One region of the Pantoea sp. X-Soil-YNGN-785 genome, then DNA from elsewhere that is predicted to be linked to it. Evidence: riboswitches for the same ligand, from Rfam matches in the RefSeq annotation. Region 1 holds a riboswitch; the other holds the start of a gene.

Region 1 (7,569 bases):
AGGCAAGCGCACGGCGGTAATCGGCGGCGGTAACTCCGGTGTTGAAGCGGCCATTGACCTGGCGGGTATCGTTGAACACGTTACGCTGCTGGAGTTTGCCGGTGAGATGCGTGCCGACCAGGTGCTGCAGGATAAACTGCGCAGTCTGAAGAACGTTGATGTGATCCTGAACGCGCAGACCACTGAAGTGAAAGGCGACGGCACCAAAGTGACCGGCCTGCACTATATTGACCGTACGACGCAGACCACCCACGAGCTGCCGCTCTCCGGTATCTTCGTTCAGATTGGTCTGCTGCCGAACACCCCATGGCTGGAAGGCGCGGTTGAGCGCAACAAAATGGGTGAGATCATCATCGACGGTAAATGCGAAACCAGCCTGAAAGGCGTATTCGCAGCGGGTGACTGCACCACCGTGCCGTACAAGCAGATCATCATCGCCAGCGGCGAAGGTGCCAAAGCCTCACTGAGCGCGTTTGATTATCTGATCCGCACTAAGTCTGCTGAATAACGTTTCGTCAGCCAGACAACAGCCCTTCAGCATCCATGCTGAAGGGCTTTTTTATTAATAGCCCGCCAGCGTCATCAGCATCATCCATACTGGCGTCGTCACCGCCGCAAATACCGTAGAAAAGAGCATACTCGCCGCCGCCGGGCCAGGAATGACATTGAACTTCTGCGACATCAGATAGACGTTAACTCCGACCGCCATCGAGCCCAGCAATACCACCACTTTACTCTCTAGCGGCGGCAAGCCGGTCAGCCAGGCAATCGCCCATACCGTCATCGGCTGCAGTATCAGCTTCAGCAGGCAGATGGTATAGCTCTCTTTAAGTCCGTCCCGCACCCGATAGTGCGCCAGGCTCATGCCCAGCGTGACCAGCGACAGCGGCGCGGCCAGTGAAGCCAGCATCTTTAACGGTTCCGCGGCGAGCATTGGCAAAGGACGCTGCAGAAAACTCCAGGCCGTTCCGCTGAGAATGCCGATGATCAGCGGATTCTTCAGCACGCCAGTCAGAGTGTGCCACACGCCTTGCAGCGAGAAGCTGCCCTGTTTTGCCCATTCGACCGAAACGGTGAGTAAGGTCCAGAGGATCAGGCTGTTAAACACCAGCACCAGCGCCACCGGGGGCAGGGCTTCTGGCCCGAGCAGCACCGTAGCTACCGGGATCCCCAGCATCACGTTATTGGAAAAGATGCCGCCCAGGGCAAAGACCGAAGCCGCCACGCCATCCAGATTAAACAGCCTTGTTGCCAGCACTCTTCCCACGATAAATACCAGCAGGCAACTGCCGAAGAAGGCCAGGAGCAGGCGCGCATCCACCGGCGGACTTTGCGAGAAGGTGCTCATCACCCGAAACAGCATGCAGGGCAGCGCGACGTTAAACACAAAACGGTTCATCCCTTCACTGATGCTGGCGGGCCATTTTCCGAGGCGCGTCAGGCAGTATCCCAGCAAAATCAGGATAAACAGCGGAGCTGACAGATAAATTTGATGGCTAAGGCTTTCAAACAGCAGTGGCATAGGGAGAGTCTGGTCAGACGATGATTAGTTACCAGACTAACAAATTGCTAACTAACTGTTAACTATAACGGTGTCCGGATTGAGCGCAGCAGGGACGCTAGCCTAACCAGCGGCGTGCCTGCTGGTCACTGATATCGCGATAATAGACGCGATGAATGATTTCGCCGCAGCCCGCACAGTGCGCGGAAATATAGGTGGAAAGATAAGATCTGCCATTTGGCGCGATAGCACCCCGACGTTCAATAATAATATCCTGCCATCGATGGCGGTGAGGAATAAGCGCTGATAATCGCATCATACATCCTGAATAGTATGAATTTCTGCTCCAGAAGTTTATTAACTCACTGAAATAAAGTGTTTTTTACGATGATGCTGCGGGCAGGTTAATTATTATAGGGTCACCAGAATCCCTGCGGGAAATATTACCCGTCAGGGTAATAAACAGGGCTACCTAGAAAGAGGTATCCCGATAACCCGCAGCATTAAGCCTTTTTCTGTACTGCTGAGAGTTGATCGGGATCATGTGAATTGTTCCAGTTCCGATTATTTTCCAGGCTTGCTTTAACGGTACGCCTTGCCTATGCTGCAAGCCGTAACACGACTCGGGGTGCCCTTCTTTGTGAAGGCTGAGAAATACCCGTATTACCTGATCTGGATAATGCCAGCGTAGGGAAGTCTGATGCCTGACCGCATTCGCCTTCTTGTTCGCCGGTTGGGAGCAACGATGACACATCAATCTCAACACCTTTCTGCCGCGCACTTCGCGCCCGTTCTGCACACTTTCCGCCGTCAGTCACCGCTGGTGCACTGCATGACCAATGACGTGGTCCAGAATTTCACTGCCAACGTCCTGCTGGCACTCAATGCCTCACCAGCAATGGTGATCGATGCTGACGAAGCGGCACAGTTCAGCCGCTTTGCCGATGCGTTGCTGATTAACGTCGGCACCTTAACCCGTGAGCGTCAGCAGGCGATGCAGGCTGCCGTCACCGCCGCCAGTGAGGCGGGAACCCCCTGGACACTCGATCCGGTCGCCGTCGGCGCGCTGACGCTGCGCAGTGACTTCTGTCAGCAGCTGCTCAGCCAGCAACCGGCGGTGATCCGCGGTAATGCGTCAGAGATTCTGGCGCTGGCGCAGCAGGCCAGTGGCGGGCGCGGTGTTGATACGCTGCATCAGGCGGATGCAGCACTCGATGCGGCACTGCAACTCGCTGAGACCTGGCATTCGCTGGTCATTGTCACCGGCGAAGTGGACTATGCCACCGACGGTCAGCGAATCCTCGCCATCAGCGGTGGACGTCCGTTAATGACGCGCGTGGTCGGAACCGGCTGCGCGCTCTCTGCCGTAGTGGCGGGATTCAGTGCTCTGCCGGGCGATCGGCTGATGAATGTGGCGGCAGCCTGTCAGGTCATGGCCCTGGCGGGGGAAAAGGCGGCGGCGCAGGCAGCCGGGCCGGGCAGCTTTGCCACAGCATTTATTGATGCACTCTGGACGCTGGAGGTGGAGCATGAAGCGCATTAATGCTCTGACGATTGCCGGTACCGATCCCAGCGGTGGCGCAGGCATTCAGGCCGATCTGAAAACTTTCTCTGCCCTGGGCGCCTACGGCACCAGTGTGATTACCGCACTGGTGGCGCAGAACACGCAGGGCGTGCAGTCGGTTTATCGCATTGAACCGAGCTTTGTTGCCGCTCAGCTCGATTCAGTGCTGGATGACGTGCGCATCGACAGCGCAAAAATCGGCATGCTGTCTGAAACGGCCATCGTGGAGCAGGTTGCGGCCCGGCTGAGGCGTGCTGAGATCCCGTTCGTGGTGCTGGATACAGTGATGGTCGCGAAAAGTGGCGATGCGCTGCTCTCGCCAGACGCCGTGGCCAGCGTACGCGAGCAGTTATTACCACAGGTGTCGCTGATCACGCCAAATCTGCCGGAAGCGGCGGCATTGCTGGATTGCGCTATTGCCACCGATGAGGCGGAGATGCGCGAGCAGGGACGGGCCTTGCTGGCACTCGGCTGTCAGGCGGTGCTGATGAAGGGTGGTCATCTGGCGGCGGCGGAGAGTCCGGACTGGCTGATTACTCACTCAGCAGAACAGCGATTCAGCACGCCACGCGTGCATACCCGTCATACCCATGGCACCGGCTGCACGCTGTCGGCCGCCTTAGCTGCGTTACGTCCGCGCCATGCTGACTGGGCAGAGACGATTGATGAAGCCAAAAACTGGTTGCAGCAGGCGCTGTTAAAGGCGGATTCGCTGGAGGTCGGAAAGGGGATTGGACCGGTGCACCATTTTCACCAATGGTGGTAAAGGCGAAGGCCCGCATCGACCTGGTATTCAGGCGGTGCGGGCAGTTTCAGGGGGCTTCAAACCAGGCGCTGTTGCGCTCGGCAATCGGGGTGATTGAGAAGATCATCTCCTGCAGGTGACGGCGCATCGCCGCTTCGGCGGCATCGGCATCATGGCGCTTCAGCGCGGCAAAAATCTCTTCATGCTGCTCAATCAGCCTCTCCGGTGGTGAGACTTCACTCAGCGTCAGAAACCGCACCCGGTCCATGGCCGCTTTTATGTTTTCCACCGTTTCCCAGGCGAGCTTGCAGTCAATGCTTTCAGCGATCAGGCGATGAAACTCATCATCCAGAGTGAGGAAAGCCTGGCTGTCATGCCGCCCGGCGGCCATGCGCTGCAACTGCAGATTGTGTTCCAGCGCCATCAGGGCGGGATCGTCAATCTCCACCGCTGCCCGCCGCACTACCGACACTTCCACCGCCTCACGGATAAAACGGCCATCCGCGACACGTTTAGCGGAGATTTTGCGCACGAAGGTGCCGCGCTGCGGCAATACCTGTACCAGTCCGGCTTCAGCCAGCTTAATGAACGCTTCACGCACCGGCTGGCGCGAAACGTTGAAGCGTGCGGAGACCTCTTTTTCAGAGAGCAGCGAACCTGGCTGAATTGCGCAGGTGACAATATCTTTGCGCAGATAACGGTAAATCTGCTGATTTACCGGTTCGCTGGTAGTAATGGTATAGGCGATCGACATGCAGCAATATCCATATTACGGCTGGCACAGGCCAGCACGATGGGAAAGTGTCAGTCTAATCAGGGTACTGCGCCTGCGCCAGTGCTTTGTGACCGCAGCATTAGCTGCGGTTCAGGTACTGATGCACTGTAGCTCGTGCGCCCTGGGTGGTGAGTTGCTGATACCAGGCCGTCAGCCGGGCGACCACGTCGCCATTCTGCGCCAGATCCTCGCCGAAGACTTCGCGGATGGCGAGTAATGCCCGTACGCGAGCCTCACCCTCTTCGCTGGCGGCAACGCACTCTGCAAGCTGCGCTTTCATCGGATCACGGATCTCAATCGGCTGGCCATGTTCATCAACGCCACCGACATAGCGCATCCAGCCCGCTATGCCCAGCAGCAGCAAATCGCAGTCACTGCCGCGCTGCAGGTGCCAGCGCAGGCTGTCGAGCATACGCTGTGGCAGTTTCTGTGTGCCGTCAGTGGCAATCTGTCCGGTGCGATGTTTAATCGCTCGGTTTTCATAACGGGCGATCAGCGAGTCGGCATAGGCATTGAGATCCACGCCCTGGGTGCGCAGTGTGGGTGCCTGCTCATCGATCATCAGGGAACGTGCGGCGGCACGGAAATGGGGATCGGCCATGCAGTCGCTGATGTACTCATAACCTGCCAGGAAGCCGAGGTAAGCCAGGAAAGAGTGGCTGCCATTCAACATGCGCAGTTTCATCTCTTCATAGGGCAGGACATCACTGACCAGTTCTGCGCCCGCCTTTTCCCACGCCGGACGACCATTGACGAAGTTATCTTCAATCACCCACTGGAAGAAGGGTTCCGCTTCAACCGCAACAGGGTCGCTGGAACCCAGGCGCGCGCTCAGGGCCGCAAACGCCGCATCGGTCATCGCCGGAACGATGCGATCCACCATGGTTGAGGGGAAGGTCATGTGCTGCTGAATGTACTCTGCCAGTTCCGGATCCTGCTGCCGGGCCAGTTGCACAATCACATTACGGGTGACGTGACCATTTTCCGGCATGTTGTCACAGGACATCACGCTGAAGGCAGGTAACCCCTGGTCACGGCGGCGGCGGATCGCGGCCAGAATCAGACCCGGTAGCGAGCGCGGCGCATCCGGATGCTGCAGATCATGGACGATATCGGGATGATCGGGATTTAAATTGCCACTGGCGGGCTGATGGCAATAGCCTTTTTCAGTGACTGTCATGGAGACAATCGCCACTTCAGGCTGACTCATGGCGTTAATCACCGCCTCAATACCGTCACTTTTACCGTGCAGCGCCTGTGTGATGACACCAATCACCCGGGTATGCAGGGAATCATCGGCCACCTCTGTCAGGGTATAGAGCAGATGCTGCTCACGCAGGGCGTGAATCAGCGCGCCGCTGTTGAGGTTCACTTCGCAGTATCCCCAGTCGCTGCCCTGTTCAGCCAGCTTATCGCTGCAGAGTGCCTGATGGGCGCGATGAAACGCACCAAAACCGATATGCACCATGCGGGTTTTTAACTGGCTGCGGTCGTAAGCGGGGCGCCGGACCTCAGCGGGCAGGCGATCAATCTGTAACATAGTCCGTCCTTATGGCAAACGGGGCGCAAAGCGCCCCAAAATCATCATTCTGTTAGCGGAACAACACTCAGACCGAAACCGGTTTATCCTCAGGTTTTGGACTGCGAATCACAAACAGCACCAGGAAAGCCCCCAGCGCGGCGACACAACCCGCCAGGATAAAGGCGCTATCGAACTTACCGGTGTGCTGAACAATAAAGCCGGTGACGATCGGCCCGATGATGCCGGAGAGGCTCCCCACCAGATGGATAAAACCGCTGATGCTGCCAATACGGCTCTTGTGCACCACATCCTGAATAATCGCCCAGTAGATCGCGCCGGTGATGTAGAGAAAGAAAATGGACACCGACATCATCATCACGGCGGGAACCACCTCTTTTATCGTACCCGCCAGTGCCACACAAATTGCGGCTGCCAGCAGTGAGACCACCAGCACAATTTTGCGGGACAACAACAGTTTGCCGGTGATATTAAAGATTCTGTCAGAGATCCAGCCACCCAGCGCCAGGCCAACGAAACCGACGATCCACGGGATCATGGTGGTGATGCTCATCGATTTGATATCCAGGCCGTGCGCCTGCACCAGATAGGCCGGGAACCAGCTCAGGAAGAAGAACAGGATGTAGTTGTAGCAGAAGAAGGCAAACGCCGTGACCAGGATAATTGGCTGGCGCAGGTAGTAACCAAACGGATGCGGCGTTTCAGACAGGTCGACCTCGTCATTCGGGCTGGTGGCTTTCAGGCGATCGATCAGCAGACGCTCTTTTTCGGTGACCAGTTTGCTTTTCGCCGGATTATCAGCGGCAAAGAAGAGCCAGAACGCCATCCATACCAGACCGATACAGCAGACGATCACAAAGGCCGGACGCCAGCCGTAGGCCAGGGCCAGATAGCCGATGATCGGACCGGCTACCGCGCCGCCCAGCGGTGATCCGGCACTTAGTAAGCCCATCGCCGTGGCGGCCTGCTTCTTCGGGAACCAGCCATTAATCGCCTTGTTAGCCGAAGAGCAGATCGGGCCTTCAGCCATGCCGAACAGCACTCGCAGGATCAGCAGCGACCAGAAGCCGGTAGCCAGCGCGGTCATACCGCAGAAAATGGACCAGGCACCCACGGCCACGGCCAGCACGATTTTGGGGCCATAGCGGTCAGTGGCGAGGCCACCGACAAAGTTAAACAGGGCGTAGCCGAAGAAGAAGCTGCCGAAGATCATGCCGAACTGCTCAGCATTAATCGCCAGATCTTTTTCAACCAGCGGCACGGTCAGAGACAGGGCAACACGATCGAGGTAATTGATCATGTAAACCAGGAACAGCAGCAAAACGAGGGTCCAGCGCAGATTCTTGAACATACAAACTCCGTGATCTGTTTTATCTTTTTAATTATGCCGGCGGGTACACACCGGCAGAGGACACCTGGTGTTCAGCGGGCATTAACCCATCTG
Region 2 (7,569 bases), on a different replicon from region 1:
GAAGAATCAATCCCGTGGCATGAGCAAAGCGTTCCTCAATGCATTTTGTATAATTTCCCTCCATTACCCATTTTTCCTGACTCACTGCATCTGCATGCAAATGGCGAAATGCTTCCGGTGCTCTGGGAATCCATTGACTATTCGGAAGATGGTGAAGTTGATCAAGATGAACAACAGGTAAATTCGTTTTGCGGGAAATAGCCTCAGCTAAGGTAGATTTGCCACTGTTTGAAGGACCCATAATACAAATGCGTGGTCCCAGCGCCTCTAAAGTGAGTGCACTATTCACTATATCTCCTTTGAATTTTCCCTTCTTAAATGAATAACGGCCTGCTGACATGATGCTTTTCTATGCAACTTGCAAGGTTTAAATCTCAACTGGAATGTGTTGACCTGCGAGAGGCGTAAATAAAGGCTGCTGAAGGCATTATGAATCAAAATCATGTCAAAGCGTATCTGATGATCTGGTTTTCAAATAATCCACCCTCCTCACGGATTGTATTTTTTTCGGTAAAGATTTGTTACATCCTGCCGATTAATTACTCAATCAATCAAACCGTAGAGGGCATTATGGTACTAATCAATGGACTTACAGACGGCGTGGCAAATAGCTATGTCGCTTCCGGCGCAATCAAATCATCTTCAGGCGACAATACCGAGTCTGTTACCGGAAAAAGGCTTCCCGACACTGTAGTTATCATCTCTCAGGAGGCAAGAGACCGCCTGATGCAGGTCGTTGCTGAACCTGTCTCCGTTGAACAGCAGGATAAAACCCTGAACGATCTGCTGGCAAGCCGATCAGCTCATCAGGGACCCACGTTTAATCTCGGTTATGCGCTTTTCAACGATCCCTATACAAACTGGGATGCAAGGACATTCCGTCCGCTACTGGATATGACGACAGATAACACCCAGGCCAGTATGGATGAATTTGCGGGTGCGCTTCATCAGGTGCTCGCTGAAGGTCAGGTGGGACAAAATCAGTACGACAACAGTGATACCTCTGAAGCGATGACAATAACGTTGACGCAGGTGAAACTGCACAAACTTATTGAGAAATATGTTCCGGATGACAAGCGGAAGCAGGCGACGGGCATTGTTGATGAAATGATCGACGGTAAAGTGGCATTCCGCGAAGAGCGCACGCTGCTGGGGGCACAGCAAAGGCTGGATATCGCGCATCAATATGGCACCCGTGAAATCGTGGCGGATGCGCGTGATTATCTCACCCAGGTAAAGAGTGGCTCCGCGCGGCCACAGAATGAACTGGCCAGAATGTTTGAAGCGACAAAATCGGGCAGTGACATGAACGCCATTTTCAGCGTGTTTGCCGATGTGATTCGTTCCACGCCGAATCCAGACAACAAAGCGCAACCCTCAATCGATGACGCACTTAAACAGCTGGAGGTTTATCGCCAGCAGTGGCAGGCGTTCGCTGATAAATACATCGCTTAAACAGTGATGATCCTTCGGCTGGGGGCTCTTTCGTGGCAATAAAGCCATCCTGAGAGCCGCGTCTGCAGGATGGCTACGATGAGGCTGTTTAGTCAGATGAGATACTCTGATAAATCCGGCTTAAAACAAAAAGCACTGATTACACATTTACAAATTTAAATGTGTAAATATAATGGCGCCTCTTACACATCAGAGGAATTTTGTCATGCCGTCACTGTTTACCCCCCTGAACCTGGGCGATCTCACACTTCGTAACCGCATTGTATTGCCGCCACTGACGCGTTGTCGCAGTGAACAGCCGGGCAATATTCCCGGCGAGTTGATGGTGGAGTATTACCGCCAGCGTGCCAGCGCGGGACTAATGATCACCGAAGGCACCCAGATTGAACCTCGCGGGCAGGGCTATGCATGGACGCCGGGGATCCACAGCGACGCCCAGATCGCGGGCTGGAAAAAGGTCACAGAGGCGGTACATCAGGAAGGCGCCACGATTTTTTGCCAGCTCTGGCACGTTGGTCGCGTCTCTCACAATGAACTTCAGCCAGGCAAGCAGGCTCCCGTTGCGCCTTCAGCCATCGCCGCCGATAACGTTCGGGTATTCATTGAAACCGGACCAGGCGCGGGGATACTGACCGCACCCAGCGAACCACGGGCACTGACCAACGCGGAAGTCAAAGAGATCGTGGCGCTTTACCGACGCGCGGCGGAAAATGCAAAAGAGGCCGGTTTTGACGGTGTGGAACTGCATTCTGCCAACGGTTATCTGATTAACCAGTTTATTTCGGAGCACACTAACTTCCGCACGGATGAATATGGCGGCTCAGCAGAGAATCGTCTGCGTTTCCTGCGTGAAGTTGTTGAGGCGGTCAGCGCGGTATTTGGCAGCCACCGTGTTGGCGTGCGGTTTGCGCCATTGTTTTCGAGTACTGACGAAGAGCGCGTCTATCTTGGCCTGGTTGAAAGCGATCCCCATGCGACCTATATCCGCGCCGCGGAGTTGCTGAATGAGCTGGAAGTTGGCTATCTCTCTATTGCCGAAGCGGACTGGGATAATAGCCCGGATATGCCAGAGAGTTTCCGGGTTGCGCTGCGGGAAACATTCCGTTCTCCGATCATCTATTCTGGTCGCTACACGGCGGAAAAAGCACAGCATATGCTTGATAAAGGCTGGGGCGATCTGGCGGGTTTTGGCCGCTCGTTTATTGCGAATCCCGATTTGCCGGCACGCATTAAAGCAGGTTATCCGCTGAATCCCGTCGATCACGCTTCCCTGTATGGCGGCACTGAGAAAGGCTATACTGACTATCCTGTTTTTCAATCCTGATCTTATGTGAGGCGGCATGTCCCCCGAAAATGCCCTGAAGTTACTGTCCAACCCGACCCGGGTGGCAGTACTAAAGTGGCTTAAAAATCCTGACGAAGCGTTTGCGGGCTATTCTCAGCTCTATCCCTTCGCTCAGTATGGCGTCTGTGCCACCCTCATCCAGGACAAGGCGGGCTTATCACAGCCCGCTACTTCGTTATGCCTGAAAGCCCTGCACAATGCGGGGCTGGTCGAAGCCAGCAAAGTCGGGAAGTGGACCTATTATCGCCGCGCTGAACCACGTATTCGTGAAATAACCGACGTGGTGACACAATCGCTGCAGGCGCTTTAGGGCGCCTGCCGTTTCAGCACTTCTCTGTTATCTTATCTGCGAATGCTGAGTCTTTGCACTTACAGTAAACGCCTGCACCTATCCCCCGGATTTCTGACTCGTCTTCACGCACGCGGCTTGACGAAGCTGCCCGCTTAACTTACAACTAAAGCCGTCAGGGGAGTCTCGCCAGAGAGACTGAGAGGCTAATAGCGCAGTGCGCGGCTTAGCGACCCTTAGAACCTGACCCAGTTGATACTGGCGTAGGAAGACGGGTATCGCATCCGATACTTGCCGCAGGCGCGCGTTCGCGACGTCTTTGCCTATTCCCTCTGTATCACGGGTCTTCGTTAACCGATAACGAGGCCAAAGTGAAACATCTCATTCTTAATCACTCTCTTCCTCTCCGGTGGGCACCATGAGCCGCTGGTCGGTGCTGGGCAGCGGCGTTGCCGGGCTGTGTGTCGCCACGCTACTGCTGGAACGGGGAGAAGCCGTTGAAGTCATTACGCAGCCTGACTGTCGTGCCGCCTCGCACTGGGCGGGGGGCATGCTTGCGCCCTGGTGCGAAGCAGAAAGCGCGCCACACCAGGTCATCGAATGGGGCCAGCACGCTGCCGGATGGTGGGCGAAACGCGTCGACGGCGTGGAGCAGCAGGGCACGCTGGTGGTTGCGCCACCGCGTGACAGCCGCGAACTGACGCGCTTCGCCAGCATGACGCAGCAGCATCAGTGGGTCGCCCCCGGTGACATCGAACCGGCGCTGGAAAATCGCTTTGCCCGCGGCCTGTTCTTTGCTGCAGAGGCGCATCTTGATCCGCGCTGCGCACTGCAGCAACTGCGCGTCACACTGCACGAGGCGGGCATACCCTTTCACAGCGGCAAACCCGGCGGCAAAATCATCGACTGCCGCGGCATCCACGCTCTTGATCAGCAGCCCGCTCTGCGCGCCGTGCGGGGCGAAATGTTGATCCTGCATACGCATGACGTTCAGCTCTCCCGTCCGGTCCGTTTGCTGCATCCGCGCTTTCCCTGCTATCTGGTGCCGCGTGCCGGAGGCCACTTCATGCTTGGAGCCACCATGGTCGAAAGTCACGACAGCAGCCCGATCAGCGCCAGGGCGATGATGGAGCTGCTGAGCGCGGCTTACAGTCTGCATCCGGCGCTGGCTGAAGCACGGATCGTAGAGAGCGGCACCGGTCTGCGTCCCGCCTACCGCCAGAACCTGCCGGAAGTCCGCTATGAAAATGGGCGCTTCTCGTTAAACGGGCTGTACCGCCACGGCTTTTTACTGGCCCCGATTATGGCTGAAAAACTCATGCTGCAACTCACTCAGGAGATGACTCATGCGAGTTCAACTTAATGGACGCACGATTGAAACCAGCGCAACAACGCTGGCGGAACTTATGGCGGAGCAGCAGATCGACCCGCGCACCGTCGCCACCGCACTGAACGGTGAGTTTGTGCCGCGCAGCCGTTATGTCAGCCAGCAGCTTCAAGCGGGCAGCCAGCTGGAAATCCTGTCACCGATGCAGGGAGGTTAACCATGTTCTATCAATTCACTCCGCAATCCCGTTTTCTGCTTGGCACCGCCGGATATCCGTCACCCGACATTCTGCATCAGGCTATCGATGCATCAGGTGCGGAGATAATTACCGTCAGTCTGCGTCGTGAAGGCAGCGAAGGCGGTGCCTTTCGCACGCTGTTGCAGCGGCTCAACAAACGGATTCTGCCGAATACCGCGGGCTGCCATACGGTAAAAGAGGCGGTGACGACGGCACAGATGGCGCGTGAACTGTTCGACACGCCGTGGATCAAGCTGGAAGTGATTGGTCATGCCGACACGCTGCAGCCCGATCCCTTTGCGCTGGTTGAAGCGGCCCGGATCCTCTGCGCTGATGGCTTCCAGGTCTTTCCCTACACCACCGAAGATCTGATTGTCGGCGAGAAGCTGCTGGAAGCGGGTTGTGAAGTGCTGATGCCCTGGGGCGCGCCAATTGGTTCCGGCCAGGGGCTGCGCAACATCGAGGGACTCCGCGCCATGCGTGCGTGGTTTAAAGATGTGCCGCTGATAATTGATGCGGGCATCGGTGCGCCAGGCCAGGCGGCGCAGGCGATGGAGATGGGTTTTGATGGCGTGCTGCTAAACACCGCGGTGGCGAAAGCACGCGATCCGGTGCGGATGGCGGGTGCCTTTGCCGCCGCGATCCACGGCGGGCATGAGGCGTTTCAGGCGGGATTGATGGAGCAGCGTGACATGGCGTCAGCTTCAACACCCATTTTTGGTCTGGCACAGTTCTGAGGAGCAGCAATGGATCGGTATCAGCGACAGACCATGTTGCCGGAGATCGGTGAAGCAGGGCAACAGCGCCTGAGCAGGGCAAGGGTGCTGGTGGTGGGTGCGGGCGGACTCAGCGCGACACTGTTGCCGTTACTGGCCGGCGCGGGCGTAGGGTTTATTCGGCTTTACGATGGCGATCGGGTTGAGCTGCACAACCTTCACCGGCAGACATTGTTTGGCATTGGGGATGTGGGCCAGCCCAAAGCAATCTGCGCGCAGCGCGCGCTGGCGCAGCGAAATCCTGACTGCCACGTTGAGGCGCATCCCCGGATGTTGAGCGCCAGCCAACTGCCGCAGGCGCTGGAGGGGATCGTTCTGGTGGTGGATGCGGCGGATAACTTCGCCATTACCTATCAACTCTCTGACGCCTGCTCTCCGCGTGGTCTGCCGCTGATCTGCGCCTCGGTACTGGGTCGTAAAGGTTACGTCGGTGGATTCTGCGGCGGTGCGCCCGGTTATCGTGCGCTGTTTCCTCAGTTGCCGATGGCTTCGGGTAATTGCAACACGGCTGGCGTAATGGGGCCTGCGGTAGCAACGCTGGGCGCGATGCAGGCGCAGATGGTGCTGAGCGTATTGCTGAAACTGACGCCATCGCCGCTCGGCTGCATGATCCACTGCGACTTTGTGGACTGGCACGTCAGGCAATTCCGCTTTGATGACGCGCCTGAACCCGACGCGCCGGGCATCCCGTTTATCGATAAGCCGATGCTGAGTGAGGACGATTGCATTGTGGAACTGCGCAGTCCAGACGAAGCACCGGTCAGTGTGGCCGAACGGGTGCTACGCATTTTGCCGCAGCAGATAGCGGCCTGGCAGCCGCCGTCCGATCGGCGCGTGGTGCTGGTGTGTGCCAGTGGCATGCGTGCAGCTCAGGCGGCAGAAAACCTTGCCGCACGGGGGATCACGCGGCTGGCGCTGATGGCGGCAAACACGCTGTAGCCTGCCGGTCTACACAACCTCGACCAACTGGAACGTCTCGAAAATCAGCTCCATTTCCTTATGGAAATAGCCTTCACGCTCAAAGTAACGCTGATGCTCCTGGCGCCAGTGGTCGAGGCTGAGATCGCCTTCACCTTCCAGCATCGCCATCTCTGGCGTGACGCGGTCAAAACGCGTCAGGAACAGTCCGGTGGTACGGATCACGCAGACGGGCTGCTTTTCGCCGTTCAGCACAATGCTGTAACCACCTGGCTGCGGCAGTGCTTCCTGCTCCTGCCAACTCTGCAACGAACCGCAGCTTGCTACCTTCTTTCCGGCAATAATCAGCGTTGCCAGCGCGCTGGCTAATTCCGGGGAATCACCGAATGCATCTGTGAAGGCACCCGGATATTTGTCCTGCAGTTGTTCCAGCGTCATCGACATCCGAAAATCCTCAATAAAATAAGCGCCTGACCGGCATAAATACAGGTCAGCGTCGCTGTTAAGATGATGGTGCAGCAGTGTAGATGCTGCTGATAGCGCTACAGCTTACCCGGCCTGCTCATGGGAAAACAGGCTTAATTTTCAGGAGATTGGGTTTGCGTGCGTGCGGGATTGCAGAGGAGAGATACAGTCTGACGCGGCCAGCTACAGCCGCGTACAATAACTAACGCATCAGGAAGCTCGCCCAGTGTTCAATGTCGTCACCGCTGCTGATGTCGGGTTGCACCAGACCGTTCACCATAAAGGTGGGTGAAACGTGAATACCATTCTGACGGGCATATTTGCAGTGCCATTTAATTGCATTCTGCAGATCGGGCTGATCAAATGCGGCGCTGGCATCCACGCCGCTGTACTCTTTCAGGCGCGCCAGAATCTGGTTCGGCGTCGCATCGCGGTTCGGGCCGGTACAGTGATCGGTAAACTCAAACTCTTCGCGATGATCGGCGACGGCCTGCATCACCGTCTTCGCCGCCTCTTTACTGTCGCTGGCGGCGGCAAGGATATAACGCACAATCACGCCGGAATAGAGGTGCCACGGCTGTGATTGCAGGCGAATCTTCAGGGTCATCTTCTCTTCACCCACGTGCGCCAGTAACGCGTCAAATTTATTGAACGCGCGTACCGAAAAAGGGCAGGTGGGTTCCAGAAAGACTTCAAAGATTGCGGGACCGTGGCCCCAGACCAGGACATCAGCATGCTGACTCATCGTAAACTCCT

What was found. Region 1 has a riboswitch for thiamine pyrophosphate ahead of thiM (hydroxyethylthiazole kinase). Riboswitches for the same ligand answer to the same signal wherever they lie in the genome.
Region 2: it holds a riboswitch for thiamine pyrophosphate, as region 1 does, so the genes downstream of both, AC6I8E_RS20860 (FAD-dependent oxidoreductase) here and thiM (hydroxyethylthiazole kinase) in region 1, are expected to answer to the same signal.

Annotation. Positions count from the first base shown of each region.
Region 1 is NZ_AP035942.1:2,658,838-2,666,406, reverse strand. Features, by position in the region: gene ahpF (alkyl hydroperoxide reductase subunit F) at 1-508, shown strand, start outside; gene AC6I8E_RS12400 (AEC family transporter) at 563-1,522, opposite strand; gene AC6I8E_RS12395 (hypothetical protein) at 1,620-1,817, opposite strand; TPP riboswitch at 2,116-2,212, shown strand; gene thiM (hydroxyethylthiazole kinase) at 2,247-3,044, shown strand; gene thiD (bifunctional hydroxymethylpyrimidine kinase/phosphomethylpyrimidine kinase) at 3,031-3,831, shown strand; gene AC6I8E_RS12380 (GntR family transcriptional regulator) at 3,878-4,564, opposite strand; gene AC6I8E_RS12375 (mannitol dehydrogenase family protein) at 4,665-6,125, opposite strand; gene AC6I8E_RS12370 (MFS transporter) at 6,193-7,476, opposite strand; gene AC6I8E_RS12365 (Zn-dependent oxidoreductase) at 7,558-7,569, opposite strand, start outside.
Region 2 is NZ_AP035943.1:470,802-478,370, reverse strand. Features, by position in the region: gene AC6I8E_RS20880 (P-loop NTPase family protein) at 1-289, opposite strand, end outside; gene AC6I8E_RS20875 (hypothetical protein) at 571-1,455, shown strand; gene AC6I8E_RS20870 (alkene reductase) at 1,661-2,779, shown strand; gene AC6I8E_RS20865 (ArsR/SmtB family transcription factor) at 2,796-3,110, shown strand; TPP riboswitch at 3,257-3,376, shown strand; gene AC6I8E_RS20860 (FAD-dependent oxidoreductase) at 3,508-4,452, shown strand; gene thiS (sulfur carrier protein ThiS) at 4,436-4,633, shown strand; gene AC6I8E_RS20850 (thiazole synthase) at 4,636-5,391, shown strand; gene AC6I8E_RS20845 (ThiF family adenylyltransferase) at 5,401-6,369, shown strand; gene AC6I8E_RS20840 (ASCH domain-containing protein) at 6,379-6,792, opposite strand; gene AC6I8E_RS20835 (DsbA family protein) at 7,016-7,558, opposite strand.